DNA from 2 places in the Mucilaginibacter mallensis genome. Region 2 is predicted to be linked to the other one. Evidence: riboswitches for the same ligand, from Rfam matches in the RefSeq annotation. Region 2 holds a riboswitch; the other holds the start of a gene.
What was found. Region 2 has a riboswitch for S-adenosylmethionine ahead of BLU33_RS10745 (O-acetylhomoserine aminocarboxypropyltransferase/cysteine synthase family protein). Riboswitches for the same ligand answer to the same signal wherever they lie in the genome.
Positions count from the first base shown of each region.

Region 1: linked by a shared signal. The riboswitch ahead of BLU33_RS15510 (protein-disulfide reductase DsbD domain-containing protein) and the one ahead of BLU33_RS10745 (O-acetylhomoserine aminocarboxypropyltransferase/cysteine synthase family protein) in region 2 are both predicted to bind S-adenosylmethionine.

Region 1 is NZ_LT629740.1:3,845,218-3,855,966, forward strand. Features, by position in the region: gene BLU33_RS15510 (protein-disulfide reductase DsbD domain-containing protein) at 530-976, opposite strand; tRNA gene BLU33_RS25160 (tRNA-Cys) at 1,004-1,074, opposite strand; SAM riboswitch class I at 1,325-1,439, opposite strand; gene BLU33_RS15515 (metal-dependent hydrolase family protein) at 1,539-2,819, opposite strand; gene BLU33_RS15520 (hypothetical protein) at 2,857-3,318, opposite strand; gene BLU33_RS15525 (SusD/RagB family nutrient-binding outer membrane lipoprotein) at 3,341-4,792, opposite strand; gene BLU33_RS15530 (SusC/RagA family TonB-linked outer membrane protein) at 4,797-8,057, opposite strand; gene BLU33_RS15535 (hypothetical protein) at 8,919-9,308, shown strand; gene BLU33_RS15540 (VOC family protein) at 9,472-9,840, shown strand; gene BLU33_RS15545 (helix-turn-helix transcriptional regulator) at 9,846-10,727, shown strand.
Region 2 is NZ_LT629740.1:2,589,439-2,600,187, reverse strand. Features, by position in the region: gene BLU33_RS10760 (dihydrolipoamide acetyltransferase family protein) at 1-649, shown strand, start outside; gene BLU33_RS10755 (homoserine dehydrogenase) at 814-2,052, opposite strand; gene BLU33_RS10750 (homoserine O-acetyltransferase family protein) at 2,059-3,114, opposite strand; gene BLU33_RS10745 (O-acetylhomoserine aminocarboxypropyltransferase/cysteine synthase family protein) at 3,208-4,533, opposite strand; SAM riboswitch class I at 4,774-4,884, opposite strand; gene BLU33_RS10740 (hypothetical protein) at 5,027-5,722, opposite strand; gene BLU33_RS10735 (trans-sulfuration enzyme family protein) at 5,803-6,924, opposite strand; gene BLU33_RS10730 (hypothetical protein) at 7,028-7,249, shown strand; gene mqnE (aminofutalosine synthase MqnE) at 7,410-8,603, shown strand; gene BLU33_RS10720 (histidine phosphatase family protein) at 8,721-9,341, shown strand; gene BLU33_RS10715 (menaquinone biosynthetic enzyme MqnA/MqnD family protein) at 9,432-10,172, shown strand; gene BLU33_RS10710 (SH3 domain-containing protein) at 10,243-10,749, shown strand, end outside.

The DNA.
Region 1 (10,749 bases), 1.3 Mb from region 2:
ACAATAAAAATCAATTTTACAAATAATCTATAGACTTAGTAGACATTTATTTTATTTTTTTCATTCCTATATTTAATTACAATTTGTGCATTTTTATAACTACATAAATTGAATTGCATAACGATAGCCTGAAGGAGTTAACACCCTGGACTGTGTAGAAAGTAAGCTCGATGAATTTCCACCATTACAAAAAGCAAATACAATTTTCACAGCCAGGATGTTAACCTTAACAGGTTATTACCGCTATGGATAGTAGGCTTTATATATTGTAATGACAACAACAGGTATGGCTGCCACCGGCCTGTGTGTTTATAGGATTATACTGAAAATAGTTAAACTCTGCGTTCATGGTATAGTTTAAGTATTGGGGAGACTTTAAGGTCTCGCCTCTTTGTTTCACAGATCAATTGGTGGCTATTGTCTGCTTATTTTTATAGACCAAATTAAAAAAAATATTTAATCTGGCGGCATTTAAAGTTTATTTTTTTGTTAATTATATGATATAAATCATATAATCTGCTTTTCTAATCTATTTTACAAGTATAGTAAAATCAACATCATCAGGCGGCAGGCATTGCTTGCTGTTGCAGGCCATAAATTGTATACTGCCTTTAACTAGCTGTTGATTAGAAGCGAGCTTTACCTTTTGCTGAAAAACAACCGATTTTTCAAAATACTGCACATCCATATCGAAAGCCTTTTCATAATGAGTAATTGGTTTGGGTTCAGCGGTAATACCTAATAAACTGTAACCATCTGCGGGAGTAAAAGTTAATGTGGTTTTTACAGGGCCGCCATCTTTAACTGTTTGCGAATAAATATGCCAGCCACTATCAATTGTGGCTTTTATAAATATTATGGCTGTTGAATTATCAACTTTTTTAGCGCCATATGACCATTTTACCGGTGCAAGTACCTGCGAATAAGCATTGGCGTAAATAATAAAAGTTAAGGCCGCGATTATTATTTTCTTCATTTCTAATTGTGATTTAGGTGTTTATTGATGTCGCGGGCAGATTCGAACTCCCGTACAGGGTTTTGCAGGCCCTTACCTATCCTCTCGGTCACGCGACTGTATTAGTTTTATATGCAATAATGAAAATTTGGCGATAATATATCCATCGCGTAATTAATTCTGGTTAGTGTTTTACTGCTGGATGAATTTGTTAAACAAGAGCATTCATTGCTGGATATGCCAGGATCAGCTTGCTTTTTTACGATTTCGTGGAAGTATATTTTCATTTGCTTAATAATTATTTACTTGTTTGTAAATACTTACCAGAAAGAAAACAAGAGAATATGCCTTTAATTGATAGTCTGCTGTTTCTTATCTGTCTCCGTTTCCGGAGCAGGAATTAGCACCTTTTACTTGCTAATATAAGCAGGTACAGGTTGCTAAGACGTCATAGGGCCTTTCCCTCTGTCTTTCTGGATAAGTATTAAAGAACAATTATAATACAAATATATGAATATATTCTACTATTCCTATAGATATTATATATTTTATTAATTAAATATACCTCATATGTATTTAGGTATCACCTAAGGTATATTTTCCCCGCTTTCATTACAAACACTACGTTTTTCATTACTTTAATATCCGCTAGCGGGTCGCCGTCAACTGCAATTACATCAGCAAACTTGCCTTTGCTGATACTGCCTAATTCCTGCTCCTTTCCTAAAAGTATGGCTGCATTAGAGGTCGCCGATTTGATGGCTTCTATTGGCGGCATCCCGGCGTCAACCATATACCCGAACTCCAGGTAGTTCAGCCCATGGTCAAACGCACCGGCATCAGTTCCGAAAGCAATTTTAACTCCGGCTTTATAAGCTTTTGCGAAAGTCCGCTGGATCTGATCGCCAAAGGCAATCGCTTTACCGGCAATAATTGGAGGATAATATCCTTTTTTTGCTGAATCGGCAACTGCTTTACCGGCAATAATAGTGGGTACATACCAGGTACCATATTGTTTCATCAGCCTAATATCCTCATCATCCATATAAGTACCATGTTCAATTGAGGTTACACCGCCCAATATAGCCCTCCTTATCCCTTCGGCGCCATGTGCATGGCAGGCAACTTTCAAGCCGTAATCGTTGGCTGTTTCTACTACCGCCTTAATTTCATCAATGGTAAACTTCGCTTTTTTATTATTATCGCCCAGTTCAAAAACGCCTCCTGTTGATGCGATCTTTATGACATCGACACCAGCTTTTACTTGTAGCCTTACAGCTTTTATCAGCTCGTCCCTGCCATCGGCAACCCCGTCTTCGGGGCCGGGACGATGATTAAATACATCATCCCGGAATCCGTTCGTCGGGTCGCTGGCACCACCGCTTGATGAGATGATCTTTCCGGCGGTAAATATCCGCGGACCATCAACCCAACCCTTTTCAACCGCATTTCTCAGGCTGATATTTACACCTGTACCGCCAAGATCACGTACAGTAGTAAAACCGGCTAAAAGTGTCTTTTTAGCGAAATTTACTGAACGATAAGCGATATCCGCATCAGATAGTGTAAAGGTTTCCAGCAAGGTATTGGTACTAAGGATATCCTCCAGGTGTACGTGGCAATCTATAAGGCCAGGTAAAACGGTTTTTGATTTTAAATCAATTACTTTATCCGCACTGCCTGCTTCAGGATAACCGCTGACTATATTTTGTATACGACCGCTATCCACAATTATGGTTACTTTATTTTGAACAGTATTTGAAAGCCCGTCGATAAGTTTACCACAGTACAGGTAAGTTTTCTGTGCCTGTACAATTTGTGAGCACAGCAATAACGACAGCACTATTATCCTTTTTATCTGCATATCTTTTCGTTGAAAAATTTATTAGCCTATACTATTTTTAATTTAATGGAAGATTTTCAACAGTAACATCCCAGTGTGCCAATACAATCTCCCATCTCCGCTGCTCTTCCTTTTTGTAGGTTTCCTGATCGGGGAATAATTGCAGTTTATAAGGATCAACAATGCTGTAATCAAAGGCTAGCGCAGCCGTTTTAAAAACCACGCTTACTTTCAAATCCCAGCGACTCTCTTCGCTGCTATGTAATCTTGGAGTTTCTGCCTCAATGCTAATTACATCGCCTTTTTCCTGTAACTTTTTTAATAATGGGTAGTGATTCTTCTTCCACAAGGCAATAAACTCATCGCTATACCCCCACTTTATTTTGTAATAATCTTCTATTTTAAAATACTCGGCAGGGTTTGCTTTTTGGGCCGAAGCGCGGTTACCGGAAATCAACAGAATTACTGCTATCAGCGCTACTGTTAATAATTTGAAGTGGTGCATGGTTACTTTTTTCATGTCGTTTAGTTTTTACAAATGATTAATTTTTATCCCAGAATAATTTTGTAGCAATATTATCGCCACCTATTGCCGCGGCTGCCTGGCTGTAATTAGCCTGGTTAACATTTTGCTCAGTTATTGGATAAGTGAAACGATTAAGATACGAAGTTTGATTTGGTGGCAATGGTAGCACAAGCCCTAACCTCCTGATCTCTGTCCAGGCCTCATACCCCCTGTTATAAAGGGAGATATACTTCTGTGTTCCAATCTTCAGTTTATAAGAGCCCGTAGCTGTTGCATATGCAACTTTAGGATTAGCCAGGTAGGTGCTAATATCAGTAGCGCTGCCTCCCCAATAAGTTATGGAAGCCGTTATGGCATTGATATAATGCTGCTGCGCAGTTCCGCCTACATTAAATCCTCTTTCTATTGCTTCCGCCAAATCAAATTCAACCTCCGAGTAATCCGCTAATAGTGATGGCAGATTTGGCTGGGCAATGGTGTTGCTGAATGTGGAGAATTTATTATAGGTATTAACCTTACCAATAGCACCGCCTTTATATACCAGTACATCACTGGACTGCGGGTTCGCATTGGTATCGATGGCGGTATAGTATGCCGGTCTCCTTGGATCGTTTAAACTATTCAGCAGGTCAACAAGCGTAGCCCCAGCAACGTAATCTATTAAATGCCCCTGTACCTGGTCAACCCACAACGGGTTGGTATTTGGGGTAGTGGTTAAATAGTTAAAGCTTACATTATCAGCATTGGATTGCAAAGCATTTGGAGCAGCAGCTTCCACAGCTAGTTTGGATTTTGCAGGTTCAACATCAGCCAAAGTAATCCCAACTTTTAACTTTACGGTGTTGCCAAACTTTTTCCATGAACTGATCTCATTAACGCCATTGAACAGCAGGTCTGCAGTATTAAACCCCGGAGCGGTAGTGTTAAGCTTTGACAGTGCATCATCCAGTCGACTTAGTAAGCTATCATAAATCTGGCTTGCATCGTCATATTTCGGCGTAGTATTGGTATAATCAACCGCCTGGGTATATGGAATGTTGCCAAAAGTATTTACCAGTACCGCGTAAGCATATACCTCAAGGATATTGATTTGCGCCAGCTGATTGCTTTTTTGTGCCGCCGATAAAGTTGCATCAGCTTGGGTAAGCTTGTCCGCCTCGTACAAATTGCGCAATACGTTTACATAAATAGCATTCCAGAAACCATCTGGTACATTACGCAATTTCAGGTCGTAGTCACTTTCAGATATTGCGGTTGTTTCTGTCCATTGCTGGGCGGTCAGCCTAAATATGTTGACGTTGTAGGCACTGGTTGCCAACACATCCGACAGTTGTTTTTCAGCATAGGAAAACAGTGTAGATGCAGGCACAGCGGTTGCGCTTTTTGTATCATTATTCAGGTATTCATCTTTTTTAACACAGCCGCTTATTGCCATGGCAGTAAGCAGCGTAAATATTATCTTTTTCATCTGTTTAGAAGGTAAATTTTAAGTTAAAACCATATCTGCGAACATTAGGGTATGAGCCCAGCTGTACCCCTTGGTATGCGCTGCCTGCACCAAGCCCATCTTCAGGATCGGCATAGGGGATGTTCTTATGGATGATCCAAAGGTTACGGCCATTAAGTGATACGTCGATTGCTTTTACAGCGCCGATTTTCTGTACAAATGATGCGGGTACACTATAAGTAAATGCAGCTTCTCTCAGCTTAATGTAGGAAGCATCATATACAAAGGCTTTGTTTGGCGCTGTTTGATAGCCATAAGCTGATTGATTTTGCGAAGCGTCGATCCTGGTGGTATTAGGTGCGCCGTTTGCATAAACACCGGGCAGAATAACACCGCCACCTTGTGATAAAGGATTTCTTTTAGGATTGCCCAGATCATTTAACCCGGCTGTTTCCGGATACAATCCTGTCCATAGGCCAAATACCATATCTACATCGTAGATACTTCCACCATGACTAAAGTCAACCAGAAAGCTTAAAGTGAAATTTTTATAACGGAAGGCATTATATACACCGCCAGTCCAATCGGGATTAGTATTGCCTATATCATTATTAGAGTTGGATGTAAACAAGTAATGGCCTGTTGCATCAACCTCTTTTTGGCCATTTTTGTAAATAAAATCAGTTCCCCTTAAAGTTCCGTATGGCTCGCCAACAGTAGCATTGGTTGTTACGCCACCTTTATAAGCCGCCAACTGGTAATTATTAACCCCGTTGTAAAGTGATAAAACCTTATTGGTATTTTTAGCGAAATTCACGTTGATGTTCCATGAAAAGTCATCAGTTTTAAGCGGATTGCCAGTTACAGTAACCTCAACACCTTTATTTTGGACATTACCGGAGTTGACATACAAGCCATCATACCCGGTTGCTGTTGATACTGATACCGGCAGGATCTGGTTAATGGTGTTATTTTTATAATAAGTAAAGTCGAACCCTATACGGTTTTTAAGGAAGGATGCTTCCAGGCCGGTTTCAAAGCTCTTAGTTCTTTCCGGTTTCAGGTCGGCATTATTACGTACTGTAGATACATAGTAAAGTGGTTCAGAACCAAAATTGGCCGCTTTATCATAAACCTCGTTAATGCTGTGAGACGGGGCATCGTTACCAACTTCAGCATAGTTTAGCTTTACTTTACCATTGGAAAGCCATGTATAATCCTTCAATAGGCTCGAGAAAACAAAACTACCGGCAACAGAAGGATAATAATAGGTATTGTTTTTATCAGGCAGCGTTGTTGACTGGTCGCGTCTTAAAGTTCCGTCAAGAAAAAGAAAATCTTTATAGCCAAAGGTAACACCACCAAAAACACCGGTCACTACCTTCTGATCAACCTCCTCAATCGGATAGTCTATCGGGTTTACTGAGTTGCTTAAAGCAAATAATCCCGGTATCACCAAACCACCGTTGGTTGATGCGCTGATGGAGTTGATATTCTGCCGCCTAGCGTTTAAGCCTAAAACCCCTTTAAAGCTGATATCACTGGTGATGGCTTTATTGAAATTCAGCAACAGATCATAATTATTTTCTTTATAGGTACGGTTTAAGCGATAATATGATGATGGTGTAACCACGCTACCCACATTTATGCGCTGCTCCTGAAACTCGTTATAATAATCTTCTGAAGCACGCCCCACGATATCAAGCCAATTGAACAATTTGTAATCAAGGCTTACATTACCAAAATAACGGTCCCTTTCATCAGTTTCATAATTCTGGTATTGAACAAAATAAGGATTGTCCCAGTAAGCAGAGCTGAGGTCGGTAGGGCTTTTAACATTCCAGTTATCGTTGCTATTTGTTCTGAAATAAGCATCTTTGAGATCCTGTACATCTACGTTTACCTGCCAAAACTCACGGAAGTTTTGCAGGATATTCATTGGTTCACCATTTTGCCCGCCAAAGCCGGTTCCGCCCCTGCCCTTTCCTGCAGTTTGCGTATAATTAACGCTAGCCTGTACAGTTAATTTATCCGTAAGCCTGTACGAGCCTCCAAAATTGAACAAATTTTTACCGATACTGCTATTGGGCAATATGCCATAATCATCTGACCGTGTATAGCCTATCTTATAATTACCCTTGTCGGTACCACCATCAATAAATAAACTGTTGTTAAGCGTATAAGGATGATTAAAAAATGTAGAAGGGTCGTTTTTTGCAGCCACCCATGGTGTTTGTTTATGGTAATAGGGGGATGTAGGATCTAATGATCGCCAGTCATACACCAACAGGTTCGGATCAAACTTTTGACCGTAGGAAGCATCATCATAGGTAGGCACTACGAGTTGTTTAGTTCCATCGCCCAATATATCAGTATAATCAAAGTGACTACCAGGGGTATTCGGGTCGTAATAAGGCCCATAACCTGCACCATACTCTTTTTGATATTGGGCAAACGTACTTTTATCAACCGAACCAAATAGCACGCCCGTATTTAAAACTACATTAAGGCCTTTATTTCCCTTTTTGGTGGTAATAATAATGGCACCATTTGCCGCCCGTGATCCGTAAAGCGCTGTAGAGGCTGCGCCTTTCAGCACAGTAACACTGGCAACATCATCCGGATTAATATCCGCGCCCGGGCTGCCATAGTCATACCCTCCCTTACCATTACGTTGGTTTTGGGTTACATTACTCATGCCACCCAGCTCAAGTTCGCTTGAATTGTCGATAGGTACCCCATCAACCACAAATAATGGCTGGTTACTGCCTGATAGTGATTTAGGTCCCCTGAGCACAATATTTGTTGAGCCGCCAATATCATTAGCCTGTTTAATTTGCGCGCCAGCTATTTTTCCGGATAATTCACCAAGTAAATTGGTATTGCGGTTACTGTTTACCTCCGCTCCGGTTAGGGTTTGTGCAGAGTAAGGTAGCTCACTCTTGTTTCTGGAGAGGCCCAGCGCAACCACCACTACTTCACCCAGCTTATTAGCATTATGGGTTAGCGTTACATTTATAGTTGACTGGTTAACAGCAATCTCCTGGCTATTATAACCGACAAACGAAAAAACTAGCGTTTTGCCATTGGCAGCTTTTATGGCATAATCGCCCTTGCCATCTGTTATTGTACCTTTTGATGTATTTTTAATTTTGACACTTACACCAGGCAAATCGCCCTCCTGATCACTTACATTGCCATGTATAACTTGCTGCTGCGCAAAAGTTATCAGCGGGCATAAAAAAATAAACAGCAGTAGCCATTTAATACGTATTGGTTTCATCATGAATGCTTTTGAGTTTTGTAAAAATTTGGGCAAAAAAAGTCCTGAATCAATTCCAGGAATCAATTTGAATTGTTAAAAAATGAGAAATGCGATTGACTGCGATGAAAAATCAGCTATGAATCCATCAACAGATTAAGGAATTTCAACAACAATAACAGTCGCTACAACAAGCGTTTATTTGAACTTGACAAATATCAGTTTGGATTCGATAAGAAATAAGGGCTTTCGTCCCTTGGGATTGAGATAGTAAGGTTGCAGTCATTGCATTATTATATTATATCAAAAATATTTTTCAAATATAATAATATATTCTATTAAATCCATAGACATTGTAGAATATTGACATATCAATGTCAATATCACCTGTTAAGTATGTTATCGATCGTTTAGGTTATTTTATCTAATACTATTACCAGATGCTTTGGGTTCAAAAACCACCTGCTCTATTCCTACTCCACCATTGAAGGAATATTAGAAGTTCATCGCCCTCCCTATTGGACATTCCAAGAGGCTAGAGCAGGCTGTTCCGTGCACATTGGAGCACCGAATTGTGTAGGCAATTAGGAAAATTGCAAATAATAATCAATAAATTGATATGGTCAAAGTGTGCCAGAAATGCCTGTTTATAGTTTTCGGAATGCGGTGATCAATGGCTCCGGAATGTCCATGCTGGCAAAGTAAACATTACGAAAATGGCTTAGATGCTGCCACTTACGTAAAGAAGGTTCCGGGGCAAATCCGAATCAAATGAACCCGGCCGGCAGGACAAAAAAAGCAAACTATAAAAAATGAATATAAGGTTTCTGTCTTCAAATATTTGCCTTTTTGTAACATATTCAAGGTAAAACTTGTCTTATGGTTATGATGCAACTGAAAATGGGTGAGTTTTTTGGTAATACGGATCAACTTTTAAGGCTGGATGGTTTGACACTGACCGATACCATTTATACCTATTCGTATGTGGATTGGCACTATCATGAACATGCTTATTTTACGTTTATTGTGCAGGGAGAGGTGCTGGAAGGGACCCGGCAAGAATTGCTTCGTTGTTCGCCGGGGACTTTACTGTACCATCGCCACCAGGAGCCCCATTACAACATCAAACCCAATATGTTCACCCGCGATTTTCATGTAAGGATGCACCCGGTGCGTATTTCCAGCATGTGTGCTAAATACTTTGAATGTACGCTGGGTGCATATTTGAGAAGGTTAAAGGTGGAGCATTCAATGCCACTGTTGCGGGAAACGTAATTGTCACTAACAGAGATAAGCTATTCACAAAGAGTTTGCAGCATACTAACCTATTATAATTTATAAAAATAAAAGCCAAGCGATGAAATAATACTTAGGGAAATCCTAATTGAAATATTATAAAAATATCCCGATACGGGAAAATAAACTAATTTCTTACCTAATGAGAATAAAATACGTTACAATTCCTTCAGTAAATACTGCTGAAGAAGAAATCTTTTTTGTGAATTTTTTGGGGTTCAAGCGTAAAGGAGAGCTAGAATTATGGCCAAACGTACGTTGCAAGTTGTTAAGTAATAACGATAGTGACCTACACATAGCGATCATACCAAACAGAGATACCTTAAACCAAAAAGCTGTTATCATTTTTAATACTGAAAATTGTCTCAAACAATACCATGAAATCATTAAAAATGGGGTTGTTTTCAATCATAAACCTTACTACGTTTCGGCAGGAATGATAGCAGAATTTACCGATAAGGAAGGAAATCAATTTATTTTACTGGAAGAAAGATCATATACGGAAGACTAGAAAACATGGAAAATGTATTAAAATTAAGTAACGAAAATCGTATTTGTTCAAGTAAATTGACTTATAAAAATATAACCGAGGTGAATAATAACTTTAGCTTACATGTCAATTTCAACGGGAATGAAAAATTCGTTTTAAATAAGAAGAAATTGCGTTTGTTTCCCCGCACTTTCCTGGCAATTAACCCTGAAACGCTTTATTCTGATATAATTGACTCTGATAGCCCTGTTCAAACACTTTCAATCAGTTTTGGTAAAGGATTTATTGATGATTTTAAGACATCCTTTCTTAAAAATGATAATTCTTTTCCAGATAATTTTGGAAACCATCGGCCTTCACAAAATTTAACTTTAAATGAAACCATTTTTCCGCTACGTGGGGATCTAAAATATAATATAGAACATTTAAAGGTTTTGATAAAATCAAACTGTAACGATGAATTATTATTAAATGAATTCCTCTATCATATTTTACTTAATTATTATACGCTTTACCAAAAAGATATGCGTTTTGTAGAAGAAAGGCTTAAAGATCTTCAATTTGTAACGCGAAAAGAAATCTATAGGCGACTTAGCCTTGCCAAAGAATATTTATATTCAAATTTTGATCAAAAAATTAACATATATGAATTATCAAAATATTCATGTATGTCGGCAACGCATCTAATCCGCTCATTCAAACAGGCATATCATACTACACCCCACCAGTTTCTGATAAACATAAGGCTAAAACAAGCCGAATTTTTGCTTAAAAACACGTCTTATCCGATAAATAAAATTGTAAATACTGTTGGGCTCGATTCTCCAAGTACATTTATTAAGCTGTTCAAAATACGCCATAAGATTACTCCGTTGAAATACAGAACTTCGCATAATGCGGTTAATTAAAGTGTTAATATTGGTTTTTTTC
Region 2 (10,749 bases):
GAGCAAGCAAACATCGCCGCATGTTACCTCATTTGTTGAGGCCGATGTTACTAACCTTGTTTTATGGCGCGAAAAGATTAAAAATAGCTTTGAAAAGCGTGAAGGTCAGAAAATAACATTCACGCCAATCTTTATTGAAGCTGTTGCACGGGCTATTAAAGAAATGCCAATGATAAATGTTTCGGTTAACGGAACACAGATCATCAAAAAGAAGAACATAAATATCAGTATGGCTACCGCATTGCCAAACGGTAACCTGATAGTACCTGTAATTAAACAGGCTGATGAGCTAAACCTTATTGGGCTAACCAAAGCTGTTAATGACCTGGCAAATCGCGCTCGCAACGGTAAATTATTACCTGATGATGTAAAAGATGGAACATTTACCATTACTAACGTAGGCTCATTTGGTAATGTGATGGGTACGCCGATCATCAATCAGCCACAGGTGGCAATATTAGCAGTTGGGGCCATTAAAAAGAAACCGGCTGTAATTGAAACTAAAGAGGGTGATATGATCGCTATACGCCATATGATGTTCCTATCATTATCCTACGATCATAGAGTAGTTGATGGTGCTTTAGGCGGATCATTTGTACGTAAAGTGGCTGATTACCTGGAAAACTGGGATTTGAACAGGGATATATAATTCCACAATGTCATCCCGAACTTGTTTCGGGATCTCACAGGACAAACGGCTAAGCAAATTCTACACTTAGTTGATGGGGTGCTGAAACAAGTTCAGCATGACTACAAGATAAAATGAAAAAGGCTCCCTAAAGGAGCCTTTTTCATTTTATAAGCTGGAGCAATCTACTCAACAACTTCAGCTGTTAATTTTACTGCCGGAGCTAAACTAACTCCTGTTAACTGATCAGCAAAGGCTATAAATGCCTTGTTATCCGCTATAAGCAATTGATTATCGATCAGATTTTGCAGGTTGATCTTTCCAATCACAAATTTATAGCTGTCTGAGTGGTAACGCTCATGAATGTGTTTAAAGTTAAGGACCTCTACAAGTGCTTCATCCTCATAGCGTAAATACACGTTCAATTCAACGTTATTGGTAAAGTTCAAGTCTTTTTTGCCTTTTGCTTTTTTGTATTCGTATTGATAATTGTAACGTAATGCTGCAATATCAGATAAAACAGCAGAACCAGTAGGATGACCACCGGCACCTTTGCCGAAAAAGAATTGCTGATCGGCAAACGCGGCCTGTACAGTTACACCGTTATATTCATACTCAACATTGTATAAAAACTCAGTTTCGTTTACAAACTTTGGCAGTACAAACATGGTAACATGCCTGTCGTCAAGTTCTTTGGCAACCGGCACAAGTTTTATCTTTAATTTCTTCTCACGGGCATACTGCAGGTCGCTGGCTGTTAAGTTCTGAATACCGATATTCAATACCTCTTCAGGCTTAACAATTACGCCATAGGCATGAGATGCGGCTATTATCAGTTTATATTTAGCATCAAATCCACCTACATCACTGGTTGGATCTGTTTCAGCAAAACCTAAGTCCTGAGCCTGTTTTAATGCTGTATCGTAATCAAGATTTTCTAAATAACCTTTTGATAATACATAGTTTGATGATCCGTTAAAAATACCGCTGATAGAGTGCAGTAATTCATTGTCATAATACTCTTCCAGGTTACGGATAATTGGTATACTACCGCAAACCGCGCCTTCGTATAATAAAGAAGTGCCATGAATATGCTGTAATTCAATCAACTCATTTAAATAAGTAGCGATCATTTTCTTGCTGGCCGATACTACATTTTTGCCTGTACTTAGTGCACGGGATACAATCTCAAATGCAGCTTCGGTATCGTTGATTAGCTCAACAATGGTGTTGAGCTCCGGGTTGTTTAGTATTTCTTCCTTATCAGTAGTAAATATTTCTGCTGGTAATGAACGTTTCTTCTCCGGATTTTTGATTGCTATTTTAACTATTTCAAGATTCAGGTTCTTGGTTTTGATAATATCATATAATCCCTGGCCAACAACGCCAAAACCAAACAACCCTATATTTAATTTCTTACTCATTATGTGTTATGCTATTCTTTGTAGTTCTATTATCTTTCCTTTTACATCTGTTTTAAAGAAAGACGTTATAATATTTGTTAATGCTTCTGTTTCAATTAAAAATCCATCGTGACCGTAAAAGGAATCAAACTCAGCAAATGCTGATTTTGGTATATGCCTGAACAGGTATTGCTGTTCCTCAACCGGGAATAATACATCTGATTTTATGCCGATAACCAATGTACGGGCTTTTATCAGACTTAATGCTTTCTCAACACCATTACGGTTACGGCCTACATTGTGCGAGTCCATAGCCTTGCTTAAATACCAGTAGCTATAAGCATTAAACCGGTTCACCAGCTTTTCGCCCTGGTAATTTTGGTATGATGATGCGCGGTGGTCATCGCTAATGTTATCATTTTCATCCTGCTGGCTCACCGTGTAAGTTTTATAACCACGGTAGGATAGGAGCGCAATACTACGTGCTGCTTTTAAACCTTTTCTGCCACCATCAGGGGTATTTGAATAAAAAGTACGGTCGGCTGATAGTGCCAGGCGCTGTGATTCATTGAACGCGATACCCCATGGTGAATGACGGGCATTAGTCGCTATCAATATCAGGTTCTTTATACGTAATGGCTCAATAATTGCCCACTCAGCAGCCTGCTGGCCACCTAATGAACCACCTATCAATATCTCGATCTGATCTATCTTAAGATGCTCAGCCAATTGTTGATGTGCCTTAATAATATCCCTTACTGTAAACTGCGGAAATGCCAGGTAATAAGACTGCCCGGTTACAGGGTTTTCACTCAGTGGATTACTTGTACCATAAGGCGACCCTAAAATATTAGCGCAAACAATAAAATGCTCTTCAGGGTTGAAAAATTCATTCTCGCCGAACAAACCTTTCCACCAGTCCATCACATCTGAATTTGCTGTGAGCGCGTGGCATACCCACACAACGTTGTTCCGGTTTGTATTTAATTTACCATAGGTATGATAACCTATTTCCAGTTGCTGTATCCGCTGTCCCGATTCAAGCTCAAGTGGTTGTGTACTTTTAAATATTTGTGTATTCATGTTACCGTTTTGTTATTGCGGTGCAGCTGCTTGTTGGCAGCTGCATCCCGTAACAACACTATTATCACTAAAAAACTAAAAAAAAACTCAATATTAAACTAACTCTGCTGCCTGCTCACTGATTTTTACAAATGCCTGTTCAAAATCAGCTTTTATGTCATCAATGTGTTCAATTCCAACAGCCACACGTAGCGATGTTGGTGTTACACCGGCTGCCAACTGCTCAGCATCTGATAATTGCTGATGCGTAGTTGCAGATGGTTGTATAATTAATGTTTTGGCATCGCCAACATTTGCTAAATGACTTACCAGTTTCAGGCTATCAATAAACTTACTGGCCTGTTCCTTATCACCTTTTACCTCGAATGATAATACCGCACCAAAACCGTTTTTCAGATACTTTTTGGCCAATGCATGGTATGGCGATGACGCTAAACCCGGATAGTTAACTTTTGCTACCTGTGGATGCTGTTCGAGCCATTTAGCCAGATCAAGCGCATTATCAACATGGCGTTGCACACGCAGGGATAATGTTTCCAATCCTTGTATTAATAACCATGAATTAAACGGCGATTGTGATGAGCCAAAATCACGCAAACCTTCAACACGTGCACGTATGATGTATTGTATATTGCCGAACGGACCGTTAACGCCAAATACATCAGCGAAAACTAATCCATGATAACCTTCTGATGGCTCAGTAAATTGTAGGTATTTGCCATTGCCCCAGTTATAATTACCGCCATCTACAATAACACCGCCAATAGTTGTGCCGTGCCCGCCAATCCATTTGGTGGCTGATTCAACAACTACATGTGCGCCATGTTCCAGCGGGCGGAATAAATATCCGGCTGCGCCGAAGGTATTATCAACTATTAACGGCAGATCATGATTTTTAGCTACAGCTGCGATCTTCTCAAAATCAGGGATATTAAAACCCGGGTTACCTATGGTTTCTAAAAAGATGGCTTTAGTGTTTTTATCGATCAATGACTCGATGCTATCCGCATGATCATCTTTGGCAAAACGAGCCTCGATGCCCAGGCGTTTAAAGGCTACCTTAAATTGATTGTAAGTACCACCGTACAGGAAAGGAGAGGTCACAAAATTATCCCCTTGTTGTAAGATATTATTAAGCGCCAGAAATTGTGCTGCCTGACCCGATGCTGTTGCCAGCGCTGCTACGCCACCCTCTAATGCTGCGATGCGTTTTTCAAACACATCGGTAGTAGGGTTCATAATGCGGGTATATATATTGCCGAATTCCTTTAGCGCGAAAAGATTTGCGCCATGCTGGGCATTGTTAAAAACGTATGATGTAGTTTGATAAAGAGGCACAGCGCGTGAGCCGGTTGTAGGATCAACTTCCTGGCCTGCATGTAATTGCAGTGTTTCGAATTTTAAGTTTGTAGCTGACATATTGATTTGATTTTACAGGTGATTAAAAATTTGTATTTATGGCTAGTTCACGATAGGGTAAAACATATACCTGTGTGAGGTAACACGCGTTTTTTTTCAGGAAAAGAAAAATAAAGACGTGTACTGCTTCAACAACAGCAACAAATACAGCCGGTAGAATAGCTATATGTAGCAAACAAAGAACCTTTTAAGGCTTTCGGTTGGGGTGAAAATGTGTTTTTTGAACTTTTCATGGTCGTTAATTTATATCCCCCGGTGTTATTTGCCGGGACAGGAATTGGCACCTTCTCTAAACTTAGAGGGTTGCCAGCGGGTAATTGAGCCTGATCTCTCGCCGCTTCTTTATAAATCAAAACCTTTTAAGGGGAGTTGATCTCATTTGATATCGCTACCAAATATTGTTGCAAATATAGTGCGATAGTATTTATTAAACCAAATTTAATTTCAAATTGAGTATTTTATAGTTATCATTGGTATAAATCAAATGATAAGATTATTTTAATCCCATGTAATTAAATAGAAAATCCCATGCCTCGCCTTTAGGAATATTGACTATAATAAATTTATTATCTTTTGAAATAGTTCCAATTTTAACATAATCTGGAAGTGGATGATATTTGGAATTTACATAATATGAATAAATTAAACCACCAATGGGAAATATATAAAATATATGGCCCGCTTTCGTTCTTTTCCGCGTCGGTGTAAGAATAATATCTCTTGGCATTTTTTTGTCATTAAGATAGGTCATAGTGAAAATTGGGTATTCATGTTCAGTTCCCGGATCACCATCTAAAATCATTTTTCTTAATATATCTTCATGTGGACCTAAATTAATATATCCAAATGTTGCTCTTTTAGATATGCTTGCACGCCATAGAATTGACAATAAGAATAACTTGAATTTTCTATAGTCTACGTTGTTGAATATAGAAAATTGAGTGTTATCTCCTTTATCCGCATTGTTTTTTAATATAGGAGATTCTTCTGTATTTAGTTTTTCTCCAAATAATGCTTTAGCAGCATAGGTTTCATAAGAACCTATAATATTATTATCACAATTCTTGCAAAGTATTCCACCTTCGTATTCACCAGATGATGGGTTCTTTATTCTTTTTTCTCCGTTTACGTAATTTTGGGGATTGAATGAAATTAATTTATGATTTTCATCATATAATTCCTGGTACATAAAATCGGGAATTATATGAGATTTTTTTAAAAGGGGTTTATTTTGCAAGCATAGTTTACAAACTGTCATTTGTGAGTTGTTTAATAATTACTCAACGCCTGCTCCATATCTGTGATCAGATCATCTATATGCTCCAATCCAACTGATACCCGTAATAAATTAAACGGTGTTTTGGTATCCGGCCCTTCAACAGATGCACGGTGTTCTATCAAACTTTCAACACCACCAAGGCTGGTGGCTTGAGTAAATAATTCCAGGCTATTTATTACTCGCCTGGCTTCAACTTCGCCGCCTTTTATACAAACAGATAACATCCCACCAAAGCCCAGCATTTGCTCTTTAGCAATATCATGTTGCGGATGTTCAGGCAATCCCGGATACATTACCGCTTCAACTTTTGGGTGTTTTTGCAGGTATTCAGCTAATAACTGCGCGTTTTTTGCATGACCTGCCATACGGTAAGGCAAGGTTTTTATACTGCGTGCAAGGTAGTAGCAATCCATGGGAGAGGGTATGGCGCCGCCCATTTCCTGTACCTGTTTTATTTTTACCCACCAATCGTCTTTTACTGGGGTTATTAAAACGCCACCCATCAAATCACTATGGCCACCGAAATATTTGGTACTGCTGTGCATCACAAGGTCAGCACCCAATACAAGCGGCTGCTGGAATACAGGCGTAGCAAAAGTATTGTCACAAGCTACTTTAATGCCATTTTTATGCGCAATTCTGATCACCTTCTTTATATCAGTAAGTTTTAACAGAGGGTTCGATGGTGTTTCGATCCATATTAAACCTGTGTTTGGCTTAATATGTTGTTTTAAAACTTCAGTATTATTTATATCGATAAAATCAAACTCCAAAATACCAACGAAAAGCGCTTTCAACTGGTTGCGCAAACCGTGGTACATATCATCAGGCAATATGATATGAGTGCCCGGTTTTAATGATTGAAAAACAGCCATCCCAGCGGCATTGCCTGATGAAAAAGCGGCGGCATCAACACCATGTTCCAGTTTTGCCAACACATTTTCAAGCAGGGTACGGTTCGGGTTTGCCGACCTGCTATATATATAGCCGCTGGTATACGAACCATCCGCAGCACGTTCAAATGTAGTTGACATAACAATAGGCTGAATTACAGCGCCCGAAGTTTCATCTTTTTGATTGCCTGCATGTATGGCGATGGTCTCGATTTTCATGAAATAAAGTTTTGGCAAACATAAAAATTTTTGCAGTTTACCTGTGTATGATAATATTGACTTTAATGAACTATTAATTATATTTGTTTATAATATAGATATTATGAAAGTAGGAAAATTACCAGTTGCTTCAATTATTTTAGTGGTTATTATGCTGACAAGCCTATTGCTTAAGTTTTTTTATCCGGCGCAGGCCATGGTAAATTCCGCTTTTATTAATGGTGCTTTTGTAGGATCGTTATTTGTGCTGGGCTTATACTATGTAAATATTTACTATACAGCCTGGACTAACAACAGGAGAGAAGCAAAAGCTCACCAGGAGTAATTTCCCGTTTTGGTGCTTTATAAAATGCGCCTGAATCACTAATTTGCTGTTAAGTCAATTAACGGTAATTTTTAGGTAAAAAGCTTTTCAGGATACTTCAGCATTGATATTATGCCCTCATTTATGGTAACAATTGTTACTTTTGCACAAAGTTTTTTTAATGGAAGCTGAACGTAATTTAACTTTATTATTACAGGATACGGGTTTACCGACTGATTTAAAACACATTGCGGAAAAAGTGCTTCACGGCGAACGCATCACCTTTGATGAGGGTGTTTTACTGTTTGAAAAAGGCGAATTAGGATATCTGGGCATCCTTGCCAACTACATCCGCGAAAAACGCCACGGCAACAAAACTTATTTCAACCGTAATTTTCATATCGAGCCAACTAATCTTTGTGTTTATGATTGCAAATTTTGCTCATACTCAAGGTTGATAAAAGAACGCTCGCAAGGGTGGGAATATACCATGGAAGAAATGCTCGACATTGTAAAAAAATACGATGATGAGCCGGTTACCGAGGTGCATATAGTTGGTGGTGTATTGCCGCAATATGATGTCGCCTTTTACTCCGAACTATTCACCAAAATAAAACAACACCGCCCTGAGCTGCATGTTAAGGCATTAACCCCGGTTGAATACCATTACATTTTCAAGAAAGCCAAGATCGATTATGCTACAGGCATGCGCATGATGATGGATGCCGGTTTGGAATCAATACCTGGTGGTGGTGCAGAGATATTTCACCCCGAAGTTAGGGACCTGATATCAAAAGATAAATGTACCGGCGACCAGTGGCTGGCTATACATGAAGAATGGCATAAAATAGGTGGCAGGTCAAATGCTACTATGTTATACGGCCATATTGAGAAATTCTGGCACAGGATTGATCATATGGATCGCCTACGTACCTTGCAGGATAAAACAGGTGGGTTCCAGACTTTCATCCCATTGAAATTCCGTAATAAGGATAACCAAATGTCGAATGTGCCTGAATCAACTGTGGTTGAGGATTTGAGGAATTACGCTATCGCACGTATCTACTTGGATAATTTCGATCACATAAAGGCCTATTGGGCAATGATCAGTCGCACAACAGCGCAGTTATCATTAAACTTTGGGGTTGATGATATTGACGGTACGCTGGATGATACCACTAAAATTTACTCAATGGCAGGCTCAGAGGAGCAGCACCCGGGTATGAGCACCAAACAATTGGTTGAACTAATAAAACATGTAGGCAGGTACCCAATTGAGCGTGATACCTTGTATAATGTAGTGACTGATTATAACGATTACCAGTTCCCGGAAGAAGCGAAACCTTCTTTTTATAAACTGCCGGTTATTAATTAGTTCAATAGTTCATTGGTGCAGTGGCGGACTAACACACTTGAAGAGGTAATAGAATAGTTATATATACGATTGAAGGTTCATCGCTTTTTACTAATGAACGAGTGAACCAATGAACAAATGAACACCATAAAAAAGACACTATACATCGTTCGGCACGGGCAAACAGAGCTTAACAAACTGGGGATTGTACAAGGCCGGGGAATGAATACCGACCTTAACGACGAAGGCCGCAAACAAGCCGCTCAGTTTTTTGATTCCTATAAAGATGTTGCTTTCGATAAGATCTATATATCCGAACTAAAGCGCACGCAGCAAAGTATCCAAAAATTTATCGACCTGGGGATTCCTTATGAAAAGCTGGAAGGACTTGATGAAATGGCCTGGGGTGTTTTGGAAGGCACAGAAAGCACACCTGAAAACAGGGCATCTTTCTTACAGGTAATTCGCGAATGGGTTGCTGGTAACCTTGATGTTAGTCTGGATGGTGGCGAAAGTCCAAACCAGGTAAAAGCAAGACAGGAAAAAGCCATAGCAACCATCCTGAGCCATCCCGAAGAGGAAACAGTGCTGATCTGTATGCACGGGCGTGCAATGCGATTGCTGCTTTGCTGGATAACGGGCCAGCCACTTACCGAAATGGAAACATTCCCACATCAAAACCTGATACTTTACAAATTAACTTATGATGGTGATAAATTTGAGATCATAGATTTCAATAACGCCGAACACCTAAAGTAGTATCAAGTAGCAAGTATCAAGTATTTAGACAGGAGGATGTCCAGGTGCTTAGTACTTGCTACCTGATACTAGCTACTTGATACTAACAAAATGAAACTGAAAATATCCGCAGTTAGCTATACTAACACCAAGCCCTTTATATACGGTATACAACATGCTGATCTGTTAAATAAAATTGAACTTAGTTTAGATACACCAACAGATTGCGCTCAAAAGCTGATTGATGATAAAGTTGATATTGGCTTAATCCCCGTAGCGGCAACATTAAATATGCCTTATTGGGAAATTGTATCAGATTATTGTATTGGCGCAGTAGGCCCGGTGAACTCGGTTTTTATTTTTAGCAATTGCGATATTAAGGATGTAAAGCGGATTCAGCTCGATCCGGAATCACGCTCATCAAATAACCTGGCGAAAGTACTACTGAAAAACTTCTGGAAAATTCAACCGGAACTGATAGTTGATGCTGAGGACTATACTACATCCACCGACCCTAAAACGGCCTGTGTACTTATAGGCGACCGTACATTCGGCAAAAAAGATAAATATCCGTTTGTATATGATCTTGCCGAAGAATGGCAAAAATTTACCGGCTTACCTTTTTGTTTTGCCGCATGGATCGCTAATAAACCTATCCCACAGGAGTTTATCGATGAGTTTAACGTGGCCCTTAAATCAGGGCTCGACCATAGGTCAGAAGTATTAAAGGAACTAACCCCAAGAACCGATTTCGACCTGGAAGACTACCTGATGCACAAGCTTGATTTTGATCTGACAGAGAAAAAGAAAGAAGCTTTGCATTTGTTTTTGAAGTATATAAAGGATTTGTAATCCGGGATTAAACTAAATACCGCTGATTCAATCAAATAAATGTTAACGCATTCTATTTGTTGCAATTGGCATGAGAGATTTCTATTATACACTGGGTGCAGATACTACTGCTACAAAAGCTGAGATAAAAGAAGCTTACAGAAAACTATCAAAAAAATTCCATCCAGACCTTAACCCTGATGATGAATATTTCGAAAGCCGTTTCATGGAAATCCAGGAGGCTTACGAAGTATTAAGCGATCCAATCAAACGCAACCGTTACGATAAGGCTTTAAACCAATTCAAAGCCAGTTATCAGGAATATAAGCCTCTGTATCAAAATTATAAAGCTTCGCCACTCACCGGCAAGTCCAAAACCAGGGGATTGGATATCGTATTTACATTTGTATTATTTTTACTCATACTTATTTTTGGTACTTACATTATAAAAATACTTAATGGGTCAAAAACAACTGTGGCTAATAAAACAGCCCCGGTAATTGTAGTGCCTTTAGATAAAGCTAAACACCATAAAAAGAAGCATAATTCAATTACCAAAATCACAGCTACTGTCATACCATCGCCAATAAAACCGGAT